DNA from 3 places in the Metabacillus sp. B2-18 genome. Region 3 is predicted to be linked to each of the others. Evidence: a T-box and tRNA genes for the amino acid it is inferred to sense, from the RefSeq annotation. Region 3 holds a T-box; the other regions hold tRNA genes.
What was found. A T-box is a leader RNA that pairs with one kind of tRNA and senses whether it is charged. The one in region 3 lies ahead of trpS (tryptophan--tRNA ligase), so its partner is inferred to be a tRNA-Trp.
Positions count from the first base shown of each region.

Region 1: it has a tRNA-Trp gene. The T-box ahead of trpS (tryptophan--tRNA ligase) is inferred to sense a tRNA for this amino acid. The anticodon was not compared.
Region 2: it has a tRNA-Trp gene. The T-box ahead of trpS (tryptophan--tRNA ligase) is inferred to sense a tRNA for this amino acid. The anticodon was not compared.

Region 1 is NZ_CP088245.1:581,383-589,052, forward strand. Features, by position in the region: rRNA gene LPC09_RS03015 (16S ribosomal RNA) at 1-1,291, shown strand, start outside; rRNA gene LPC09_RS03020 (23S ribosomal RNA) at 1,528-4,458, shown strand; rRNA gene rrf (5S ribosomal RNA) at 4,706-4,821, shown strand; tRNA gene LPC09_RS03030 (tRNA-Asn) at 4,832-4,906, shown strand; tRNA gene LPC09_RS03035 (tRNA-Ser) at 4,911-5,002, shown strand; tRNA gene LPC09_RS03040 (tRNA-Glu) at 5,021-5,095, shown strand; tRNA gene LPC09_RS03045 (tRNA-Val) at 5,159-5,234, shown strand; tRNA gene LPC09_RS03050 (tRNA-Met) at 5,245-5,321, shown strand; tRNA gene LPC09_RS03055 (tRNA-Asp) at 5,326-5,402, shown strand; tRNA gene LPC09_RS03060 (tRNA-Phe) at 5,583-5,655, shown strand; tRNA gene LPC09_RS03065 (tRNA-Thr) at 5,831-5,903, shown strand; tRNA gene LPC09_RS03070 (tRNA-Tyr) at 5,915-5,998, shown strand; tRNA gene LPC09_RS03075 (tRNA-Trp) at 6,004-6,077, shown strand; tRNA gene LPC09_RS03080 (tRNA-His) at 6,095-6,170, shown strand; tRNA gene LPC09_RS03085 (tRNA-Gln) at 6,297-6,371, shown strand; tRNA gene LPC09_RS03090 (tRNA-Gly) at 6,432-6,503, shown strand; tRNA gene LPC09_RS03095 (tRNA-Cys) at 6,518-6,591, shown strand; tRNA gene LPC09_RS03100 (tRNA-Leu) at 6,607-6,695, shown strand; tRNA gene LPC09_RS03105 (tRNA-Leu) at 6,717-6,798, shown strand; gene LPC09_RS03110 (YrhK family protein) at 6,981-7,244, opposite strand; gene LPC09_RS03115 (ROK family protein) at 7,357-7,670, opposite strand, start outside.
Region 2 is NZ_CP088245.1:1,452,098-1,459,767, forward strand. Features, by position in the region: tRNA gene LPC09_RS07255 (tRNA-Pro) at 17-93, shown strand; tRNA gene LPC09_RS07260 (tRNA-Ala) at 106-181, shown strand; tRNA gene LPC09_RS07265 (tRNA-Met) at 338-414, shown strand; tRNA gene LPC09_RS07270 (tRNA-Ser) at 450-542, shown strand; tRNA gene LPC09_RS07275 (tRNA-Met) at 567-643, shown strand; tRNA gene LPC09_RS07280 (tRNA-Asp) at 789-865, shown strand; tRNA gene LPC09_RS07285 (tRNA-Phe) at 1,099-1,171, shown strand; tRNA gene LPC09_RS07290 (tRNA-Thr) at 1,333-1,405, shown strand; tRNA gene LPC09_RS07295 (tRNA-Tyr) at 1,417-1,500, shown strand; tRNA gene LPC09_RS07300 (tRNA-Trp) at 1,559-1,632, shown strand; tRNA gene LPC09_RS07305 (tRNA-His) at 1,650-1,725, shown strand; tRNA gene LPC09_RS07310 (tRNA-Gln) at 2,027-2,101, shown strand; tRNA gene LPC09_RS07315 (tRNA-Cys) at 2,112-2,185, shown strand; tRNA gene LPC09_RS07320 (tRNA-Gly) at 2,200-2,273, shown strand; tRNA gene LPC09_RS07325 (tRNA-Ile) at 2,287-2,359, shown strand; tRNA gene LPC09_RS07330 (tRNA-Asn) at 2,387-2,461, shown strand; tRNA gene LPC09_RS07335 (tRNA-Arg) at 2,479-2,552, shown strand; gene LPC09_RS07340 (DUF1256 domain-containing protein) at 2,866-3,111, opposite strand; gene sda (sporulation histidine kinase inhibitor Sda) at 3,198-3,359, opposite strand; gene LPC09_RS07350 (hypothetical protein) at 3,498-3,719, opposite strand; gene LPC09_RS07355 (2OG-Fe(II) oxygenase) at 3,835-4,098, shown strand; gene LPC09_RS07360 (carbon-nitrogen hydrolase family protein) at 4,333-5,208, shown strand; gene LPC09_RS07365 (GNAT family N-acetyltransferase) at 5,222-5,890, shown strand; gene LPC09_RS07370 (GNAT family N-acetyltransferase) at 5,911-6,582, shown strand; gene LPC09_RS07375 (hypothetical protein) at 6,739-7,221, shown strand; gene LPC09_RS07380 (ferritin-like domain-containing protein) at 7,267-7,670, shown strand, end outside.
Region 3 is NZ_CP088245.1:909,307-916,976, forward strand. Features, by position in the region: gene fabF (beta-ketoacyl-ACP synthase II) at 1-421, shown strand, start outside; gene LPC09_RS04770 (DUF2268 domain-containing putative Zn-dependent protease) at 548-1,315, shown strand; gene LPC09_RS04775 (YjbA family protein) at 1,487-2,236, shown strand; gene trpS (tryptophan--tRNA ligase) at 2,314-3,303, opposite strand; T-box leader at 3,391-3,594, opposite strand; gene LPC09_RS04785 (DUF3899 domain-containing protein) at 3,642-4,001, opposite strand; gene LPC09_RS04790 (peptide ABC transporter substrate-binding protein) at 4,404-6,092, shown strand; gene opp3b (oligopeptide ABC transporter permease) at 6,292-7,221, shown strand; gene opp3C (oligopeptide ABC transporter permease) at 7,221-7,670, shown strand, end outside.

The DNA.
Region 1 (7,670 bases), 330 kb from region 3:
GGTGAGGTAACGGCTCACCAAGGCGACGATGCGTAGCCGACCTGAGAGGGTGATCGGCCACACTGGGACTGAGACACGGCCCAGACTCCTACGGGAGGCAGCAGTAGGGAATCTTCCGCAATGGACGAAAGTCTGACGGAGCAACGCCGCGTGAACGATGAAGGCCTTCGGGTCGTAAAGTTCTGTTGTTAGGGAAGAACAAGTACCAGAGTAACTGCTGGTACCTTGACGGTACCTAACCAGAAAGCCACGGCTAACTACGTGCCAGCAGCCGCGGTAATACGTAGGTGGCAAGCGTTGTCCGGAATTATTGGGCGTAAAGCGCGCGCAGGCGGTTTCTTAAGTCTGATGTGAAAGCCCACGGCTCAACCGTGGAGGGTCATTGGAAACTGGGGAACTTGAGTGCAGAAGAGGAGAGTGGAATTCCACGTGTAGCGGTGAAATGCGTAGAGATGTGGAGGAACACCAGTGGCGAAGGCGACTCTCTGGTCTGTAACTGACGCTGAGGCGCGAAAGCGTGGGGAGCGAACAGGATTAGATACCCTGGTAGTCCACGCCGTAAACGATGAGTGCTAAGTGTTAGAGGGTTTCCGCCCTTTAGTGCTGCAGCAAACGCATTAAGCACTCCGCCTGGGGAGTACGGTCGCAAGACTGAAACTCAAAGGAATTGACGGGGGCCCGCACAAGCGGTGGAGCATGTGGTTTAATTCGAAGCAACGCGAAGAACCTTACCAGGTCTTGACATCCTTCGCTACTTCTAGAGATAGAAGGTTCCCCTTCGGGGGACGAAGTGACAGGTGGTGCATGGTTGTCGTCAGCTCGTGTCGTGAGATGTTGGGTTAAGTCCCGCAACGAGCGCAACCCTTGATCTTAGTTGCCAGCATTAAGTTGGGCACTCTAAGGTGACTGCCGGTGACAAACCGGAGGAAGGTGGGGATGACGTCAAATCATCATGCCCCTTATGACCTGGGCTACACACGTGCTACAATGGATGGTACAAAGGGCTGCAAGACCGCGAGGTCAAGCCAATCCCATAAAACCATTCTCAGTTCGGATTGCAGGCTGCAACTCGCCTGCATGAAGCCGGAATCGCTAGTAATCGCGGATCAGCATGCCGCGGTGAATACGTTCCCGGGCCTTGTACACACCGCCCGTCACACCACGAGAGTTTGTAACACCCGAAGTCGGTGGGGTAACCGTAAGGAGCCAGCCGCCTAAGGTGGGACAGATGATTGGGGTGAAGTCGTAACAAGGTAGCCGTATCGGAAGGTGCGGCTGGATCACCTCCTTTCTAAGGAAAATGAGGCACGCTTGGTATTTTGTTTAGTTTTGAGAGATCATTCTGATCTTTCTATATAAGTAAGACTCAATACATAGGAGTCTAAATGCAAAGTGCATTTGAACATCCTGTGTTTTATGTTCCTTGAAAACTAGATAACGAAAACAATTCAAGTAATTCACTGAGTTTAAACGCTTAGTTTAGTGATTCTCTTAATAATTGATTTAAACGACATCTTCGATGTCAAAGGTTAAGTTGTTAAGGGCGCACGGTGGATGCCTTGGCACTAGGAGCCGATGAAGGACGGTACTAACACCGATATGCTTCGGGGAGCTGTAAGTAAGCTTTGATCCGGAGATTTCCGAATGGGGAAACCCACTGCTCGTAATGGAGTAGTATCTTCACCTGAATACATAGGGTGTTGATGGCAGACCCGGGGAACTGAAACATCTAAGTACCCGGAGGAAGAGAAAGCAAACGCGATTTCCTGAGTAGCGGCGAGCGAAACGGAAGAAGCCCAAACCAAGAGGCTTGCCTCTTGGGGTTGTAGGACACTCATGTACGGAGTTACAAAGGAACGGAGTAAATGAAGAGGTCTGGAAAGGCCCGTCAAAGAAGGTAACAACCCTGTAGTTGAAACTTCGTTCCCTCCAGAGTGGATCCTGAGTACGGCGGGACACGTGAAATCCCGTCGGAAGCAGGGAGGACCATCTCCCAAGGCTAAATACTCCCTAGTGACCGATAGTGAACCAGTACCGTGAGGGAAAGGTGAAAAGCACCCCGGAAGGGGAGTGAAAGAGATCCTGAAACCGTGTGCCTACAAGTAGTCAAAGCCCGTTAATGGGTAATGGCGTGCCTTTTGTAGAATGAACCGGCGAGTTACGATCCCGTGCAAGGTTAAGTTGATAAGACGGAGCCGCAGCGAAAGCGAGTCTGAATAGGGCGAATAAGTACGTGGTCGTAGACCCGAAACCAGGTGATCTACCCATGTCCAGGGTGAAGTTCAGGTAACACTGAATGGAGGCCCGAACCCACGCACGTTGAAAAGTGCGGGGATGAGGTGTGGGTAGCGGAGAAATTCCAATCGAACTTGGAGATAGCTGGTTCTCTCCGAAATAGCTTTAGGGCTAGCCTTGAAATGAGAGTCTTGGAGGTAGAGCACTGATTGGACTAGGGGCCCCCATCGGGTTACCGAATTCAGTCAAACTCCGAATGCCAAAGACTTATGTTCAGGAGTCAGACTGCGAGTGATAAGATCCGTAGTCAAGAGGGAAACAGCCCAGACCACCAGCTAAGGTCCCAAAGTATACGTTAAGTGGAAAAGGATGTGGAGTTGCTTAGACAACCAGGATGTTGGCTTAGAAGCAGCCACCATTTAAAGAGTGCGTAATAGCTCACTGGTCGAGTGACTCTGCGCCGAAAATGTACCGGGGCTAAACGTATCACCGAAGCTGTGGACTGTTCTTTTAGAACAGTGGTAGGAGAGCGTTCTAAGGGCTGTGAAGCCAGACCGTAAGGACTGGTGGAGCGCTTAGAAGTGAGAATGCCGGTATGAGTAGCGAAAGAGGGGTGAGAATCCCCTCCACCGAATGCCTAAGGTTTCCTGAGGAAGGCTCGTCCGCTCAGGGTTAGTCGGGACCTAAGCCGAGGCCGAAAGGCGTAGGCGATGGCCAACAGGTTGAAATTCCTGTACCACCTCCTCACCATTTGAGCAATGGGGGGACGCAGAAGGATAGGGTAAGCGCGCTGTTGGATATGCGCGTCCAAGCAGTTAGGCTGACAACGAGGCAAATCCCGTTGTCGCGAAGGCTGAGCTGTGATGGCGAGGGAACTATAGTACCGAAGTTCCTGATTCCACACTGCCAAGAAAAGCCTCTAGCGAGGTGAGAGGTGCCCGTACCGCAAACCGACACAGGTAGGCGAGGAGAGAATCCTAAGGTGAGCGAGAGAACTCTCGTTAAGGAACTCGGCAAAATGACCCCGTAACTTCGGGAGAAGGGGTGCTTTTTAGGGTGAATAGCCCGGAAAAGCCGCAGTGAATAGGCCCAGGCGACTGTTTAGCAAAAACACAGGTCTCTGCGAAGCCGCAAGGCGAAGTATAGGGGCTGACGCCTGCCCGGTGCTGGAAGGTTAAGGGGAGAGGTTAGCGCAAGCGAAGCTTTGAACCGAAGCCCCAGTAAACGGCGGCCGTAACTATAACGGTCCTAAGGTAGCGAAATTCCTTGTCGGGTAAGTTCCGACCCGCACGAAAGGCGTAACGATCTGGGCACTGTCTCAACGAGAGACTCGGTGAAATTATAGTACCTGTGAAGATGCAGGTTACCCGCGACAGGACGGAAAGACCCCGTGGAGCTTTACTGTAGCCTGATATTGAATTTTGGTACAGCTTGTACAGGATAGGTAGGAGCCTGAGAAGCCGGAGCGCTAGCTTCGGTGGAGGCGTCGGTGGGATACTACCCTGGCTGTATTGAAATTCTAACCCACAGCCCTGATCGGGCTGGGAGACAGTGTCAGGTGGGCAGTTTGACTGGGGCGGTCGCCTCCTAAAATGTAACGGAGGCGCCCAAAGGTTCCCTCAGAATGGTTGGAAATCATTCGTAGAGTGTAAAGGCACAAGGGAGCTTGACTGCGAGACCTACAAGTCGAGCAGGGACGAAAGTCGGGCTTAGTGATCCGGTGGTTCCGCATGGAAGGGCCATCGCTCAACGGATAAAAGCTACCCCGGGGATAACAGGCTTATCTCCCCCAAGAGTCCACATCGACGGGGAGGTTTGGCACCTCGATGTCGGCTCATCGCATCCTGGGGCTGTAGTCGGTCCCAAGGGTTGGGCTGTTCGCCCATTAAAGCGGTACGCGAGCTGGGTTCAGAACGTCGTGAGACAGTTCGGTCCCTATCCGTCGTGGGCGTAGGAAATTTGAGAGGAGCTGTCCTTAGTACGAGAGGACCGGGATGGACGCACCGCTGGTGTACCAGTTGTCTTGCCAAAGGCATAGCTGGGTAGCTATGTGCGGAAGGGATAAGTGCTGAAAGCATCTAAGCATGAAGCCCCCCTCAAGATGAGATTTCCCATCACATTAGTGAGTAAGATCCCTGAAAGATGATCAGGTTGATAGGTCAGAGGTGGAAGCGCGGTGACGTGTGGAGCTGACTGATACTAATCGATCGAGGACTTAACCTAAATAGAAAAACGGAAGAAGCTCGTTCAAATCCATAGGGAATTGGAGCGATCGAGATGAAGTCGTTCTTTGACTTCTTCGAGAGAGTGAAATTACCGTAGGATTTAGCTTCTGGAGCTGGACATGTAAGAACGTTAAACTCAGTAGTGAATTGAATTGTGAATCGTTATCTAGTTTTGAAGGAATATGAAAGTGAAAAAAACACTTGAAATCTTCTTCTAATTTAGTATAATAGTTTTTGTCACATTGTCTGGTAATGATGGCGAAGAGGTCACACCCGTTCCCATGCCGAACACGGAAGTTAAGCTCTTCAGCGCCGATGGTAGTTGGGGGTTTCCCCCTGTGAGAGTAGGACGTTGCCAGGCTTTGGATTATTCCGCAGTAGCTCAGTGGTAGAGCTATCGGCTGTTAACCGATCGGTCGTAGGTTCGAGTCCTACCTGCGGAGCCATTTTGGAGAGCTGTCCGAGTGGCCGAAGGAGCACGATTGGAAATCGTGTAGGCGGTGTAAGCTGTCTCAAGGGTTCAAATCCCTTGCTCTCCGCCACTATTTTAAATATAATATGGCCCATTGGTCAAGCGGTTAAGACACCGCCCTTTCACGGCGGTAACACGGGTTCGAATCCCGTATGGGTCACCATAGTTTTTTCGCTCTAGCGAAAATAACTAACCTTAATGAAATTCATAAATTATGTATTATTTTGGAGGATTAGCTCAGCTGGGAGAGCACCTGCCTTACAAGCAGGGGGTCGGCGGTTCGATCCCGTCATCCTCCACCATATTTATTATCGCGGGGTGGAGCAGTCTGGTAGCTCGTCGGGCTCATAACCCGAAGGTCGCAGGTTCAAATCCTGTCCCCGCAACCAAAATGGTCCGGTAGTTCAGTTGGTTAGAATGCCTGCCTGTCACGCAGGAGGTCGCGGGTTCGAGTCCCGTCCGGACCGCCATTATTTTATTAGTTAGATTAATATTTGCTCTATCTCTAAGTATAGAGTAAAAGGGTTTCGATAAGCGAGAAGGTCGAGGAAGCAAGTGAACGAGCACTGGAGCGTATGACTATACGTGAGGATGTGAGTGAGAGAGCTGACGAAGAGATTCGAAGCTTAGCGGAAGCCGTAAACTATATTGGCTCGGTAGCTCAGTTGGTAGAGCAATGGACTGAAAATCCATGTGTCGGCGGTTCGATTCCGTCCCGAGCCACCTTTTATTTATTTTAAATTAAATTTAACGCCGGTGTAGCTCAATTGGTAGAGCACGATCGAATATGCTTCGAAGCTTTTGCTTCAGCACACAAATCGAGCTGCTACTTGAATAATCTCTCTGAGATTTGGGTGACTGGTAAGTAAGATTGAACTTAATATACATCTATAATGACGCCGGTGTAGCTCAATTGGTAGAGCAACTGACTTGTAATCAGTAGGTTGGGGGTTCAAGTCCTCTCGCCGGCACTCTCATATATGGAGGGGTAGCGAAGTGGCTAAACGCGGCGGACTGTAAATCCGCTCCTTAGGGTTCGGCAGTTCGAATCTGCCCCCCTCCACCATTTATAGGGGCATAGTTTAACGGTAGAATAGAGGTCTCCAAAACCTTTGGTGTGGGTTCGATTCCTACTGCCCCTGCCAATTATAAAAACTTGATGGCGATTGTGGCGAAGTGGTTAACGCATCGGATTGTGGTTCCGACATTCGTGGGTTCGATTCCCATCAGTCGCCCCATTTATATATATCAGACATGATTGCTTAGTAATTATAAATGCAGAAAAGCACATGGATGTCGACGATATTTCGCGATTATGATTTATGTAGCATATTCAAGGAAGCCTATTCTTGAAGCTAATTCAGTGGGCTATAGCCAAGCGGTAAGGCATCGCACTTTGACTGCGACATGCGTTGGTTCGAATCCAGCTAGCCCAGCCACTTTTTATTAACACTTTTTAGTTCTATTGCATAGGCTAAACCATATAGATAAAGTAAGATGCGGAAGTAGTTCAGTGGTAGAACACCACCTTGCCAAGGTGGGGGTCGCGGGTTCGAATCCCGTCTTCCGCTTTAGTTTTAGTGATGGCGGCATAGCCAAGTGGTAAGGCAGAGGTCTGCAAAACCTTTATCACCGGTTCAAATCCGGTTGCCGCCTCCATTTTTTAACACCCTTGCCGGGGTGGCGGAACTGGCAGACGCACAGGACTTAAAATCCTGCGGTAGGTGACTACCGTACCGGTTCGATTCCGGTCCTCGGCACCATTATTGTGGACTTAATCCTTTGCCAGTGTGGCGGAATTGGCAGACGCGCACGACTCAAAATCGTGTTCCTTCGGGAGTGTCGGTTCGACCCCGACCACTGGTATCAAAACACAATCATTACTTAATACAATAGTAAAAGACAAGACAATGAATAACGTCTTGTCTTTTTTGTGCTGTTAAAGAGGGAACAAGATTGTCAAAGAACAATAACCAAACATAGCTGCTTCCATCCAAATATGTTAATGATCATTACAAAATATAATGATCTAGTCCTATAACTAATACTCAGTTATTACGAACCTTTTTCAAGTGAAATCGTTTGATGAATTTAATCATAGGTCTAATTAAGAATAGTCCACTACCCACGATAAACATCCAAATAGCATATGTTTCAAAGGAATCCCAAAGAAAGAGCACACTTCCAACCAGAAAGCATAGGGCGATAAACACATCATTAAGGTTATAGAAAAATTCATAGCGTTCGTTAATTATAATTTCATGATGGCCAAATTGTATATCAATGTAGTTAGGCTTATGATCTACTTTCATTTTATCATCTCCCTCCTAGTAATATTCCCGATGTGAAGTTCATAAAACACTTGCTCTGACAAAAATAATCTCCCCATTTTCCAAAGAAAACAGGGAGATTATTTTTACTATTCTATAAAACTTTGCTATCCTCTTTAATAAAATTCTCAACCGCAAATGCAGAGACTCCAAGTACAGTAGAGTACTGTTCAAGCTTTGAAAAGTCTAGCTGTAGCTCATTTTGATGATGGGTAAGTGTATGGTTTTCAATTGTGGTCTTGATAGGTTCTTCTATCCATTCTCTAGCTAAAGCTAATCTGTTTCCGATAATAACCTGATCCGGGTTGAAGGTATTGATGATATTGTTAATTCCAATGCCAAGGTATTTACCGACTTCCTTAAAAAGGCCTTGGGCAGTTTGATCATGATTTTTGGCTAGTTCTAAGA
Region 2 (7,670 bases), 540 kb from region 3:
TTTTAGTTATCAAGTACGGGAAGTAGCTCAGCTTGGTAGAGCACTTGGTTTGGGACCAAGGGGTCGCAGGTTCGAATCCTGTCTTCCCGACCATCATTAAATATTGGGGCCTTAGCTCAGCTGGGAGAGCGCCTGCTTTGCACGCAGGAGGTCAGCGGTTCGATCCCGCTAGGCTCCACCAAATTTATAAGTAACAAACAATGATTATGGCGGTCTAGCTCAGCTGGCTAGAGCGAGCCGTAAACATCTTGAAAAATCTCCATTGTAGGCTTGTGAGGAATGTGTCTGGAAGAGACATGACGAACATGGTTTTTTACAATGAGCGTATTGTAACTATGGCGGTGTAGCTCAGCTGGCTAGAGCGTACGGTTCATACCCGTGAGGTCGTGGGTTCGATTCCCTCCGCCGCTACCATATTCACAAACGACCAATAGGTCACATATGTTATTGGAGGAATACCCAAGTCCGGCTGAAGGGATCGGTCTTGAAAACCGACAGGGGTGTCAAAGCCCGCGGGGGTTCGAATCCCCCTTCCTCCTCCATATAATTTATTATATTTTTATCATCGCGGGGTGGAGCAGTTCGGTAGCTCGTCGGGCTCATAACCCGAAGGTCGCAGGTTCAAATCCTGTCCCCGCAACCAATTTCAGTTGACGATGCTACGTCGAGTAATCATCTAAGCAAGTCAATATAGTAGTGCTGTTAAGTGCAACCAAAAAAATGTAATGTAATATGAATGTTAAAATATTATGTTAAGGTAAGTTATTTTCACTACGTGAAAAAACTCTGGTCCGGTAGTTCAGTTGGTTAGAATGCCTGCCTGTCACGCAGGAGGTCGCGGGTTCGAGTCCCGTCCGGACCGCCATTATTGCCGTAAACTAATTTGGCTAGGTAGCTCAGTTAGTAGAACACGTTCGAATATGCTTCTCTGAATAAAACTTCAGCGTACTCATCAAGCTGCTTCTTGAATAATCCTTCTGAGATGAGGACGATCTACTAGTTAAAAACACTAGTAGAATACGTATAAGTTATACGTATAAATAACTTATACGTAAAGAGCAATCCTTTATCTTACTTATTAATACTAACTAATTATTCGGCTCGGTAGCTCAGTTGGTAGAGCAATGGACTGAAAATCCATGTGTCGGCGGTTCGATTCCGTCCCGAGCCACCTTTATCTATAATGATGCCTGTAGCTCAATTGGTAGAGCACGATCGAATATGCTTCGAAGCTTTTGCTTCAGCACACAAATCGAGCCGCTACTTGAATGAACTTCCTGAGATTTGGGTGACAGGTAAGTAAGGAAAAACTTTATATACATCTATAGTAATGCCGGTGTAGCTCAATTGGTAGAGCAACTGACTTGTAATCAGTAGGTTGGGGGTTCAAGTCCTCTCGCCGGCACTCTCATATATGGAGGGGTAGCGAAGTGGCTAAACGCGGCGGACTGTAAATCCGCTCCTTAGGGTTCGGCAGTTCGAATCTGCCCCCCTCCACCATAGATTTTTGCGACAGCAACATATCTAGCATTAATTTAAAAAACAACTCTTAAATATTAGGGGCATAGTTTAACGGTAGAATAGAGGTCTCCAAAACCTTTGGTGTGGGTTCGATTCCTACTGCCCCTGCCAATATATAAAAATTAATGGCGGTTGTGGCGAAGTGGTTAACGCATCGGATTGTGGTTCCGACATTCGTGGGTTCGATTCCCATCAGCCGCCCCAATTGTATATTCAGACATCGTTGCTTAGTATCTTGTTACTTAGTATTTTTAGATGCTTAAAAGCACTTAGTTTTCGACGATATTTCCTTTAGAATATCCTCTTGCTGGTGTAGAGCACGAGACTTTTATTTTTGTGTAGAAAGTTTGGAATATAAAGTGATCGACACAGATTAAGCTGGAAAGTATACCTAGTTGTCGACGATATTCCGTGATATTTCCTGTCAGAAATACCCCAGAATATCCTCTTGCGATGAGGATTCATGTAGCTTATTCAGGGAAGTTTATTCTTGAAGGTTATTCAATGGGCTATAGCCAAGCGGTAAGGCATCGCACTTTGACTGCGACATGCGTTGGTTCGGTTCCAGCTAGCCCAGCCATTTATTTTAAGGCATCATAGCCAAGTGGTAAGGCCGAGGTCTGCAAAACCTCTATCCCCGGTTCAAATCCGGGTGGTGCCTCCAATTCATTTCAATATGCGGGTGTAGTTTAGTGGTAAAACCTCAGCCTTCCAAGCTGATGATGAGGGTTCGATTCCCTTCACCCGCTCCAAAAAGAAACTTATGGGTTATAGCTCAGCTGCTTAGAGCGCATGCCTGATAAGCGTGAGGTCGATGGTTCGAGTTCATTTAGCTCCACTTTAAATCATGCATATTTCATTTTGTTCCGCAGTAGCTCAGTGGTAGAGCAATCGGCTGTTAACCGATCGGTCGTAGGTTCGAGTCCTACCTGCGGAGCCATTTTATCTTTATAAATTGCGCCTTTAGCTCAGCAGGATAGAGCAACGGCCTTCTAAGCCGTCGGTCAGAGGTTCGAATCCTCTAAGGCGCGTCAAAAAAGAGACTAGTGATCTAATCCTGGTCTTTTTTTATTTTTTATTTAACTCCTAGAGAGATATTCATCACATCATTTTCTTCTTTCCGACAACATGGTTTTACCTCGTTATTATTTAATTTCTATAGAAGTAGCAAACATAAATTCGATTTGATCCACTTTTTCATTGTGATAAAAATCCTCCTACATTGACGACACCTGTTATGTTATAATCGCCAACAGTATCTAACTCTTTTTACCAACCCCTGCACAGGTTTTAGTCCTCCATCAAATACATAAAACTTGCCGATGATTCAATTTTCCCTAACATTTAATCAATTACAATTACTTTCTTATTTGAAGGAACATCACTAAGCCTCTCATTTAGATTTGTAGCATGTACGAGGTTGTTAATTGTACCAATTACATTTCTGTAACCCTTCTTTTTTAGGAATGAATCTACTAATGGACCTAACGAATCACCTGTTGAACGGTCTGTTCCTATGTAAACAAATACAACTCTATTGTTGGTTATATTAGTAGGGATCATATCTTGTAATGCTTCATATAAATTCATATTTCTTATATTAAGATAAAGAATTTTCTGAATTTATTTCTGCATTTTTCGCAGAGGGAGTTGATTTTTAGGTGATATGAAAGGGATTAATATTTTTTTGTTGAGATTGGTAGAGGCATTGGACGGGATTCGATTTCGTTCAGTAATAAATGAATAAATTCATCTGATGCCTTTAACTTGATAGCATCCTTATATGCTTTATAAAGTGTTAAGTTTGAGATTAATTGAAGGGTTGTCTTTTTTTGCATTTTTTGAAACTCCTTGAATATTTTTGATTGCAAAATTTATTGTAGCCAATTTCAAAAAGAATGATAAGGGTTTCGACGATCATTCTTATATTTTGACAAGAAGATTCTTGTTTTAGAGAGGATGATGAAGGGAACTTATTAGCTATTTTCGTAAGGTATAAGATCATCAATTTCATTCAATTCAAGACTGCATACAGATTTTGTATCAACATTATAAAATAAAAGTTGAGTTCTATCTGGTGATAAATGAATAACACGACCAGAAAATGAGGTTCTCCCTATTTTCGTTTTTGTATATGCCACTCGAAGAAGGGTATGCATTTCTTGCCATTTTTCAACTTTTGAAAAGAATTTTTCCATAATAAATAGTCCTTTCTAAGGATAATCATAATGATGTGATAAATAAAATATTTCCGAAATAATTGAGAAATATAAAGGATAAAATAAATAATAGTGAAAATAAGGTGGTGTAAAGATGAAAATAGAAGGTACAATTATTTCTGGAGAGTTTGATTTTTCCATGAATGAATTTTCAATACATACTGTAAAGCGTTTTCATACAGAATCTACTCTAAAAGAAAGGCAAATATCAATGCTCTATGAATATCTAACAAAGCATAAAGATGATGATGGTGGGCAATTTGTAACATTATACGATCAATTACCGGTACACTTAACAGGAAAGGAAATGAATGATTTAATAGAAGATCTACGAAAGGTTAAATCATTATATGAGTAAATTTTATCAGAAATAATATGTTTAGACTAGTAACTTAAAGAATTTTTAAAAACCACATATTTTTTGTTTGTGGTTTTTTATTATGCTTTGTAAAATACATTAGTATACATTTACACACTTAGTGAAAGTAAAGTATGTACTTGTAAAATATTGCTTGTTATTTAATAATGTGGATAGTATCATCCATGAGTGCGTTTTATGAATTCATAGATTGATTGAAAAGAGGTTTAAGAAATGAACTTAAGAGTATCTGCAGTACAATATCACCTTCACACGATTCATTCGTTTGAGGAGTTTGCAAGTCAAGTCAAACACTATGTTAAAACAGCTGAAGAATTTGGTTCAGATTTTATTTTGTTTCCTGAGTTTTTTACCACACAATTATTATCCATTGGGGATGAACAAGGTAATGCATTACCTATTTATCGTTTACCCGATTTTACTGAAAAATATAGATCCCTATTTATTGAACTTGCCATGAGTACAGGAATGCATATTATTGGTGGAACTCATGTCATAGAAAAAGAAGGTAAGTTATATAATGTGGCACATCTTTTTTATCCAGATGGTCGAGTAGCTGAACAAGCAAAGCTGCATATTACACCTACCGAAGTAGAAGAGTGGAATATGAGTGCAGGTGATAGTCTGCAAGTATTTGTAACAGAAAAAGGGACAATAGCCATGCTAACTTGTTATGATATTGAGTTTCCTGAAATTGTTCGAATGGCAAAGGCAAAGGGGGCAGATGTAATCTTTTGTCCTTCTTGTACAGATGATCGTCATGGTTTCCATCGTGTTCGTTACACAAGCCATGCTAGAGCAATTGAAAATCAAGTATACGTTGTCACTACTGGTACAGTTGGATCTCTTCAAACAGTTGATTTTATGAGAGGAAACTTCGGGCAAGCGGCTGTTATTACTCCGAATGATGTTCCTTTCCCGCCAAAAGGAATTATGGTTGAAGGTGAAATTAATCAAGATATGATTGTAACAGCAGATTTGAATTTAGAGCTTCTGTATAAAGTACGCCTCACAGGCTCTGTTACTACATGGAGAGATCGTCGTACGGATCTTTATCCTGATTGGGAACCAGAAAAAATAACGTATTAAACAGGAGGTTTCTATGTATCGAAAAGAATTTTATGTTTTCGACCAAGATAAACCAATTAAAGCTGTAATTCGTAACTATGAAAAAAAAGATTTCAAAAATTTAATCCTAATTCAGCAAGAAAGTTTTCCTCCTCCTTTTCCATCAGAGCTTTGGTGGAATGAAGAGCAATTGGAAAACCACATTGAATTATTTCAACAAGGTGCTTTATGTATTGAGATTGAGGGGGAGATGGCAGGATCAATGACTGCATTAATTGTAGATTTTAATCCGGATCATCCTAACCATACATGGGGAGAAATAACAGATAACGGGTACATCCGTAATCATAGCCCAGAAGGCAACACCTTATATGTTGTCGATATAGGTGTAAGGCCTAAATATAGAAAATTAGGTCTAGGAAAATGGTTGATGCTGTCAATGTATGAAGTGGTTATTCATTTAGGGTTAGAACGATTGCTTGGTGGTGGACGTATGCCCGGCTATCATAAAAAGTCTGACGATATGTCACCTGAGCAATATGTAGCAGCTGTTGTAAAAGGAACAATTAAAGATCCTGTTTTAACGTTTTTGTTACGGTGCAGCAGAACACCTATTGGAGTTGTATCAAACTACTTAGAAGATGAAGAATCATGCCATTATAGCACTCTTATGGAATGGAAGAATCCGTTTCATGTTGAATAATCATTAAAGGAGAATTATTAATGGAGTATAACCGTATAACAAATATTGAAGACCCACAATTTGCACAAATGCATCAACTCATGAAGGAGGTTTTCCCGCCCGAAGAAGTGTTGGAATTCAATCTTTGGAAAGAGCCTTTAGAAGATCCTGGTATTCGTGTATTTGTTGCTGTTCACGAAGGCAAAGTTGTAGGAGCAACAGAGTATCGATATTATGAAGACTATAATGTGGCAATGACTGATTTTACGATTATTGGTCAGGCTGGCCTTGGAGTGGGTCCTTTCTTAGCAAACAATCGATCTCATGATCTGCAGCAACTAGCTAATGAAAATGGACAAAAACTATCAGGTATGTTCGCGGAAATCTATGATCCTTATCGTGTTGAAGATTTTGAATTTGGCGGTGTAAAACCGATGGATCCGTATGTACGTCGAGAAGTATTAGCTCACCTTGGTTATAAACGAATTGATTTTCCTTATGTTCATCCCTCATGGAATAATGATGGAGAGGCTGTAACAGGTCTTGATCTTTGCTTCTTACCAATGGGAGAAAACACCACAACCATTCAATCTGATTTAGTTGTAAAATTCCTGAAGAGGTATTATACTGTACTACCTAACAAGCCTGAAGCATGGCTTAAGATGATCGAAGAACTTGAGTCTAAGGAGCATTTAGCTTTAAAAAATATTTAATAATTTCAAAAGCCCACTAGCCCACTTTTTATAGTGGGCTTTTTCTATGAAAATAGTTCGTATATTTATCCTGTCCTTGCAAAAACTTATTATTAAAAGACAGATTTTATCAGGTAGTGTTTAAATGAAATTTGAAAAAAGGAGGAGAACCTATAATTGCTTAAATATACAAGATCCTTATTGTGTTTAATGATGATTCTTCCCTGGTTTTCTCTGCCATTTATCGATAAAAAATCATTTAAACGGTATTATCCTGCAAGTATATTTATTTCAATTATTGTATGGCTTGAAAGTTATATTGCAAAAAAAAGAAGATGGTGGTGGTTCTATGAAAGTATCCATCCTAAAATAAGGGGTGAAACTCCACTCATTTTTGGTCCCTTTTTTATAGGCTCTCTGTGGATCATGAAATTCACTTATGGAAAATTTTATTTATATCTTTTGATCAATTTGCTTGTTGATTCATTCTTTTCTTATCGGCTAGTAAACTGGTTTCAAAAATTAGGTGTTAGTTCGTTGGTTCGTATGACTAGATTACAATTGCTCTTCGTTTTTCAATTTAAAGCACTATTGCTGTATGGTTTTCAACTTTTAAAAGAAAAAGGAAATAAAGTAAACCATAATAAATCAACAAGTTGAATCATTACATACTTCATATTCGATTAAGAAAGGAGAGAAAAGTGATTGAAAGAGGAAAATGTTATAGATACTTTAAATGAATTTTTAAAAGGACAATATATGGGGATTCGTTCTTATGAACATTTCATTGAAAAGCTAGATGATGGATTAATAAAAAAACAATTTCAAACGATGCAACAGGAGCATAAACAGCATGCCTTACATGTAGCTGAGAGAATTCAAAATCTTGGGGGTACACCTGTAAGTAGTGAGGGAATTGTTGGGTCTGTTCAAGGATTTATCAGCCAATTCCAAATTCCAGACACAACGGAAGGTATTATTCAAAGTGCAAAAAAAGGTGAAAGCTATTATGGAATTGGTATGTCAGAGGAAATTGTAAGGGGAGATTTAGACGAAGAAAGTCGACAACTTATCGAACAGATATTGGATAAAGATCGACAACATGTACA
Region 3 (7,670 bases):
AAACGGTGAAGGTGGTTCAAGAGCAATGAAAATGGCAATTGAACGCAGTGGTCTTAACGCTAATGAAATTGATTATATTAATGCACATGGTACAAGTACTCCCTATAATGATAAGTTTGAAACATTAGCGATTAAAGAAGTATTCGGTGAGCACGCTAATAAGCTTGCAATTAGTTCAACTAAGTCAATGACAGGACATCTTTTAGGTGCTGCTGGTGGTGTAGAAGCTATTTTTAGTATTCTAGCTATTAAAGAAGGAATTCTTCCACCAACAATCAATTTGCAAACTCCAGATCCTGATTGTGACCTGGACTATGTTCCAAATGAAGCACGTAAACAAGAAATTAATACAGCATTGAGCAACTCACTAGGTTTCGGTGGTCACAATGCTACGATCATCTTTAAAAAATATCATGCATAACACAAAAAAGCCAAATCAAAATTGATTTGGCTTTTTGCTTTTATTAATTTCCCACGTAATCTCCAAAAGTAAGAACAGTCCTTCCTTCGATTCATAAACTAAAGAGGGAAGGAGTGATTAAACAAAATGAGTGTGATAAACACAACAGAGTGGCTAGAAACATCCCCAGACCAATATGAAATTTGTGAGAAACTAACACCTTACTTCTCTAAAATGAATGCACGTGACATTTCAAACTATCTCCATTCTTTTGGTATGTATAAACGATCTCCAGCTAGCCAGGATTGGATTGATGTTATAAAGGATAAACGACTATTGCATTTCATCAATGATGAAAAAAAGAAGTTAAAAAGTGAATGGAACGGACCAAGTGTCCCTATTTTTGTGTTTCCAGTAGATGTTTATAACAGGAAAATAGAGATGGAGTATAGAGGCCGATCTGGATTAGCATTTCATGATAAGTTATTTTTATTTTTATCACAAGATGTGAAAAAAGAAGATATAAAGTCCTTGCTAACTCATGAATATCATCATGTGTGTCGTTTGGCATCTATCACAAAACCAGAAAAGGATTTTACTATTATAGATACAATGGTAATGGAAGGATTGGCGGAAAATGCCGTTCGTGAAAAACTCGGAGAAGAGGCCGTAGCAGAATGGACGAAGCTTTATCATCCTCATCAATGCGATCGTTTCTTAGAAAGAATAATTTTGCCCCAGAAAAAAACGACTAGGCAAGATCCAAAGTTTACCCAGCTTATGTTTGGTACAGGTTTTTATCCCAAAATGCTTGGTTATTCAGTAGGTTATCATCTTGTGAAGAATTATATGGAGAAAACGAACAAGGGGACAAAAGCACTTTTAGGAATGGAAGCAGAGGATTTTATTCAATAATTAAACCCTTTAATGTTGTGAAAAGTAACATTCTCTTACAATTCACAACATATATTTTAAGTAGGACAACCTTGCATAATAAAATCAAGCATATTCTTCATTGATTGGAATAATTTATCTAAAATTTGCCTATACTGTTTGACAAATGGTACTGAAGTGAGGGGTCAAATAATGTTATTTCTTCATGATGTTTGGGTAAATTGGTTTGAAGGTGAAGAGAACGGGTACAACGTCTGTCATTTTCATGAATGGAGAAAGGATGACAGTGTTGAACTTCTTGATCAGGTTCCCCTATTAAAGGTTAATTCCTTACTTTTTGACTACATAGAAAACAACTTAGCGGAGTTACCACCTGGTCTACTAAAAGATATTTTCCAAAAGGCTTATATTCGTAAAAATCATGAAAGAATACAGTTGGATTATTGTTTTGTTGTTACAGATGGAATTGGTATTCTCGCAGTTGACACAATTGGTTATACAATTCCTATTCGCAAAAGCCGAATCATTCCAAGACAGGAGCAACTAGTATTCGAAATGGTAAAGGATATTGAGCCTGAAGAGTATTCAATTGAATTGTTAAGTGAAGAAGAAAAAGAATATCATATTTTATCGTTAGCACCTCAACATATGAGAGGGTTAACAAGAAAAGAGCGCCAATTAAAGCAATTATTATTTATGGCACTTGATCAGTTACAAGCAACTAAAAATGCCGCAGAGGTAAAGTATTGGTATACTGAATGGAATCCAACGAAATATGAGGATATCCAGCAACGAGAGTTTGATGAAGTATGGAGACAATTATATGAAGAAACTATACATGGATGGTCTCCAAAGCATATCCAGTTATGTGAGCGATTAATTAAGGGACAACCTTTCTTTGAGAAGCTTTGGGATATGGAGCATGAATCAAAAGTTAATTAAAGTGGACGAGCTACATATAAAAAAAACGATGTGAGAATGTAACGAAAACATTTACACATCGTTTTTTCATTTATCCTTTATTTTCGCTTACGACCAAGTCCCATTGCATTCTCCATCTTCTTAATCATTTTGCTTGCAACAGCATTTGCCTTTTCTGCACCTCTGTCTAAAATTTCATCTAATTCTTCTGACTCCATTAATTGATGATATTTTTCTTGAATTGGTGTAAGTGTATTAATTACTACGTTTGCAACATCCGCTTTAAAATCTCCATATCCTTTTCCTTCGTAACGAGCTTCAATTTCTTCAATTGATTCATTAGTAAAGATGGAATAAATCGAAAGTAAGTTAGAAATACCTGGTTTATTTTCTTTATCATATTTAACTATACCTTCTGAATCAGTTACTGCACTTTTAATTTTTTTCTCAATTTGTTTTGGGTCGTCTAATAATGTGATAAAAGCTTTTTGATTTGGATCTGATTTACTCATTTTCTTTGTAGGATCTGCAAGTGACATAACACGCGCACCTACTTTTGGAATACGAACTTCAGGTATAGTGAAAATATCGTTATATTTCTTATTAAAGCGCTCTGCTATATCTCTCGTTAATTCAAGATGCTGCTTTTGATCTTCTCCAACTGGTACAAGATCTGTATTATATAAAAGAATATCTCCTGCCATTAATGGTGGATATGTGAGCAATCCTGCAACAACTGCTTCTTTCCCGTGAGATTTGTCCTTGAATTGAGTCATTCTTTCAAGCTCGCCAATATAGGCAACACATTGTAACATCCACCCGGCTTGTGCATGTGCTGGAACCTCAGATTGAATAAATAATGTTACTTTTTCTGGATCGATCCCAACAGCAAGGTAAAGTGCTGCGAGACTTCGAATGTTTTTACGAAGAGCTAATCGATCCTGGGGAACAGTGATTGCATGTTGATCAACTATACAAAAATAACAATTGTATTCATCCTGTAAATCAACAAATTGTCGTAATGCCCCAATGTAATTTCCTAACGTTACTGAGCCGCTAGGTTGAATTCCTGAAAAAATTGTTTTCATTTGTTTTCCTCCTAAATGGTGAAACTTGTATTTGATAAGCTGGTCACACTTCTTTTGAAACATACAAAAAGGCCCACTCGTCCCATTGATAGGGACGATGGACCGCGGTGCCACCCTACTTATTTCTATAGTAGAAATCACTTAATCTTTAACGCAGAAAACGTCTGTACGTACTAACTTTCTGTACAGAAGCTCAAAAGTCCATTCCATATCGGTCATTACCTGTTTCCACCAGCCACAGGCTCTCTTTAAATGCTCCTAATATGTACTACTCTTTTTCATAGCCGATTATTTTTTTTCTAATTATAAGGAAAGATTTTCTTCTTTGCAAATGGTTTCTATAAATAATAAAGGATTGTTGCAAGGGTCATAATTACAGTTACTATAATCCCACTGATTAAAAACGGGGAGTGGTTAAATGTGAGTAGCTCTGAAACTGGAGTCATTTCTTCTACCTCTTGCTTTGATAATTCTTTTCCTTTTGATACAAACATTCTTCTAAATCCATATGTTATCCCATCAAAGAATCCCCCTTTAACAGTGAGTGTTAAGAATGCAATGAAAAGCAAGCCAGCTCCAAAGAAGAAAGAAATATTAATAAATGAAAGCAGCGTTAATTTTTGGTAAATAAAAAACGATAGTAAGATTGACAAAATTAATGACACAATAACAAGCGTAAACGATTTTTTATCGGGCATGTTCTTCACTCTTTTCTACAATTTCATAACGATTATTATAACAGAAGAAAGGGGGAAGGGAAAAAGTCGAGAAATTATTATAGTAGACAAAGTATTAGTAGAAATTTTTATAAAAAATGAAATAGTTGAGTTGAAAAATTTACATATTCTCCAAGAAAAGTTTGTGAGATTATATAACCCTTTACAAGTCAACGCGTTAAAGTGTTGTTACAAAAAGTGTTAAAAAGATTAAGAAAATTCTTATGAAATACATAGGTATATATACCTATTTTTTATTCAATTTTCTTTACTATTATTGCATTTCTGTAAACTTTATTAAAAAAGTAAATGCACAATTGTTTGAATACTTGTATAATAATCTCTGTAAAGCAAACTTGTATTAAAAAAAGGGAGGTCAAATTTGTGAAAAAGTCGAAATTATTTCTACTTTTAGCATTATCGCTAGTACTTAGCATGTTCTTAGCAGCATGTAACGGCGGTGGTGACACAGCTACTGAGACTGAAGGCGATAAAGAAAACGCTGCAGAATCAGTTCCGCAAGAATTAAAGGTTTTAGAAATATCTGAAATTCCTTCTATGGATAGTGTAATGGCAAAAGATGCTGCGAGTTTTACAGCATTAGCTAATACTATGGAAGGTTTATATCGTTTAGACCAAGAACAAAATGCTGTTCCTGGTATGGCTGATGGTGAGCCGGAAGTTAGTGAAGATGGTCTTGTTTACACAGTAAAATTAAAAGAAGCTAAATGGTCAAACGGAGATCCTGTAACTGCAGATGACTTCGTATTTGCATGGCAACGTGCGATTGACCCAGCAACTGCTTCTCCTTATGGTCCTTACATGATGGAAGGGAAAATCAAAGGAGCAAAAGAAATCACTGCTGCGGCAGCTGAGAAAAAAGAATATGATCTTAACACTTTAGGTATTAAAGCAATTGACGAAAAAACTCTTGAAATCACTTTAGAAAAACCAGTTCCATATTTTGAATCTTTAATGGCGTTTGGTTCTTTCTATCCACAAAACAGAAAGTTTGTTGAGGAGCAAGGCGATAAATATGCAACTTCTCATGATACTTTACTTTATAATGGTCCATTTGTTATGACGAACTGGGGCGGTACAACTGCTACTGATTGGACAATGGGCAAAAATGCTGAGTATTGGGACGCTGAAACAGTTTCTTTAGAAACAATCCAATACAACGTGTTAAAAGATCCACAAGCTGCTGCTAACGCTTACGAAACTGGTGAAGCTGATATCACTGGTAAATTAGCATCAGATATCGTACCACAATACGAAGGTGACCCTAACCTTGTTAAATGGTTAGAGCCAACAATCTTCTGGATCAAAATGAACCAACAAAACGAAGCATTAGCAAACGAAAACATTCGTCGTGCGATTGCAACTGCATTTAACAAAGAAGATTTAACAACAAGCATTTTAAATAACGGTTCTGTACCTGCAAACTATGCAGTTCCAGCTGGTTTCGTTAATCACCCTGACACTGGTGAAGATTTCCGTGAAGCAAATGGCGATCTTTTAACTTACAATGTTGAAGAAGCTAAAAAGCTTTGGGAGCAAGGTTTAAAAGAACTTGGTACTGACTCTGTTGAATTAGTATACCTTGGTGGAGACACTGAAACTTCTAAGAAAACAGATGCTTACATTAAAGATCAATTAGAGAAAAACCTTCCAGGTTTAACTATTGATGTTCAATCTGTTCCATTCAGCGTACGTTTAGACCGTGACGTGAAAATGGATTATGATTTACAATTTGCTGGATGGGGTCCAGACTATCAAGATGCGATTTCTTTCTCTGATTTATGGATCACTGATGGTGGAAACAACAAAATGGCATATTCTAACGAGCAATACGACAAATTGTTAGAAGATGCACAATACACTTATGCTACTGAGCCAGCTAAGCGCTTTGAAGCACTTCAACAAGCAGAGAAAGTTGTACTTGAAGAAGATGCAGCACTTGCACCGGTTTACCAACGTTCATCTAACGTTCTTGTAGCAGATAAAGTAGAAGGCTTCACATATCACTTTATTGGTCCTGAGTACAGCTATAAGTGGGTTAAAATTAAATAATTTTATCCAGTAATACTATACTTCTTTCTTAATGGGTGAAAATACCACTGGGAAGTCGGTGTCTTATAGTTTACGAAAAGACCTAAAGTCGGTATAATTTAACGGGTTGAAGAGAGTATAGGTGATATACTCTCTTTTTCCCTGTATAAGAATTGTCGAAAAATGTTGAAAATTAAGTTTTCTTAGGAGGTGCTTATTGATGGTTAAGTATATTTCCCAGCGTGTATTTTATATGCTCGTTACCCTGATTTTAATTGCCACATTTACTTTTTTCCTCATGAAATTAATCCCTGGTACTCCCTTTACTAATGCAGGTAAGTTATCAGAAGCACAGTTAACAATCATGAAAGACAAGTATGGATTGGATGAGCCTGTGCCGGTACAGTACTTAACGTATATGGCAAATTTAGCAAAAGGTGATTTGGGTGTTTCTTTCCAATTCAATAATGCCAATGTTACTGATATTTTAATGGATCGTATTGGACCTTCTGCTTTACTAGGTTTCCAGGCAATGGTATTTGGAACGATTATTGGTATTATTCTTGGAGTAATTGGGGCACTCCGCCAAAATACATGGGTTGATTATAGCGCTACATTTATAGCCGTTATAGGTAAGTCAATTCCTTCATTTGTATTTGCCGGTTTACTTCAATATTATATTGGAGTTCAATTAGGATGGTTTCCTGTAGCTTTCTGGCGAGGACCAGAATATACAGTTCTACCTACAATTGCTTTATCCATGTTCCCGATTTCAATTGCTGCTCGTTTCATGAGAACAGAAATGATTGAGGTTTTAGGTTCTGATTATATTACGCTTGCTAAAGCAAAAGGAGCTTCCGCTTTCGAAGTTGCCTTTAAACATGGATTACGTAATGCGTTAATTCCTGTTATTACAGTATTAGGGCCACTAACAGTAAGTTTAATGACAGGATCATTAGTAATTGAACAGATCTTTGGTATTCCTGGATTAGGTGAACAATTTGTTAAATCAGTTAACGTTAATGACTACCCAGTTATTATGGGAACAACCATTTTATTTGCTGCATTGTTTATTGTCGTTATCTTAGTTGTTGACTTATTGTACGGTCTAATTGATCCACGAATTCGTTTAGCGGGAGGTAAGAAGTAATGTCACAGCATGAAAAAGAAATTTCAAAAGAATTGTTTCAACCCGCTAATATTGATGCTTCAGCTAGTGAAGAAATTTCAAAGCCCAGTCTAACTTATTGGCAGGATGCATGGTTACGTGTTAGAAAAAATACTGCCGCTATTATAAGCTTGGTTGTACTTATCTTGTTAACCATTCTTTCTTTAGTTGGACCTTTCTTAAATGATTATGACTACAGTACTCAAACTGCAACACATGCAAACTTACCACCAAGAGTACAAGGCCTAGAAGATATTAGCTGGCTTCCTTTTGATGGTACACTTACAAAAAAGAATGGCGAAGAATACAACGCATATGAATTGAAAAATGCAACAGAAGAATATTATTGGTTTGGTACAGATAGCCTTGGGCGTGATATTTTCACACGTGTTTGGAAGGGTACCCAAGTATCATTATATATAGCTATATTA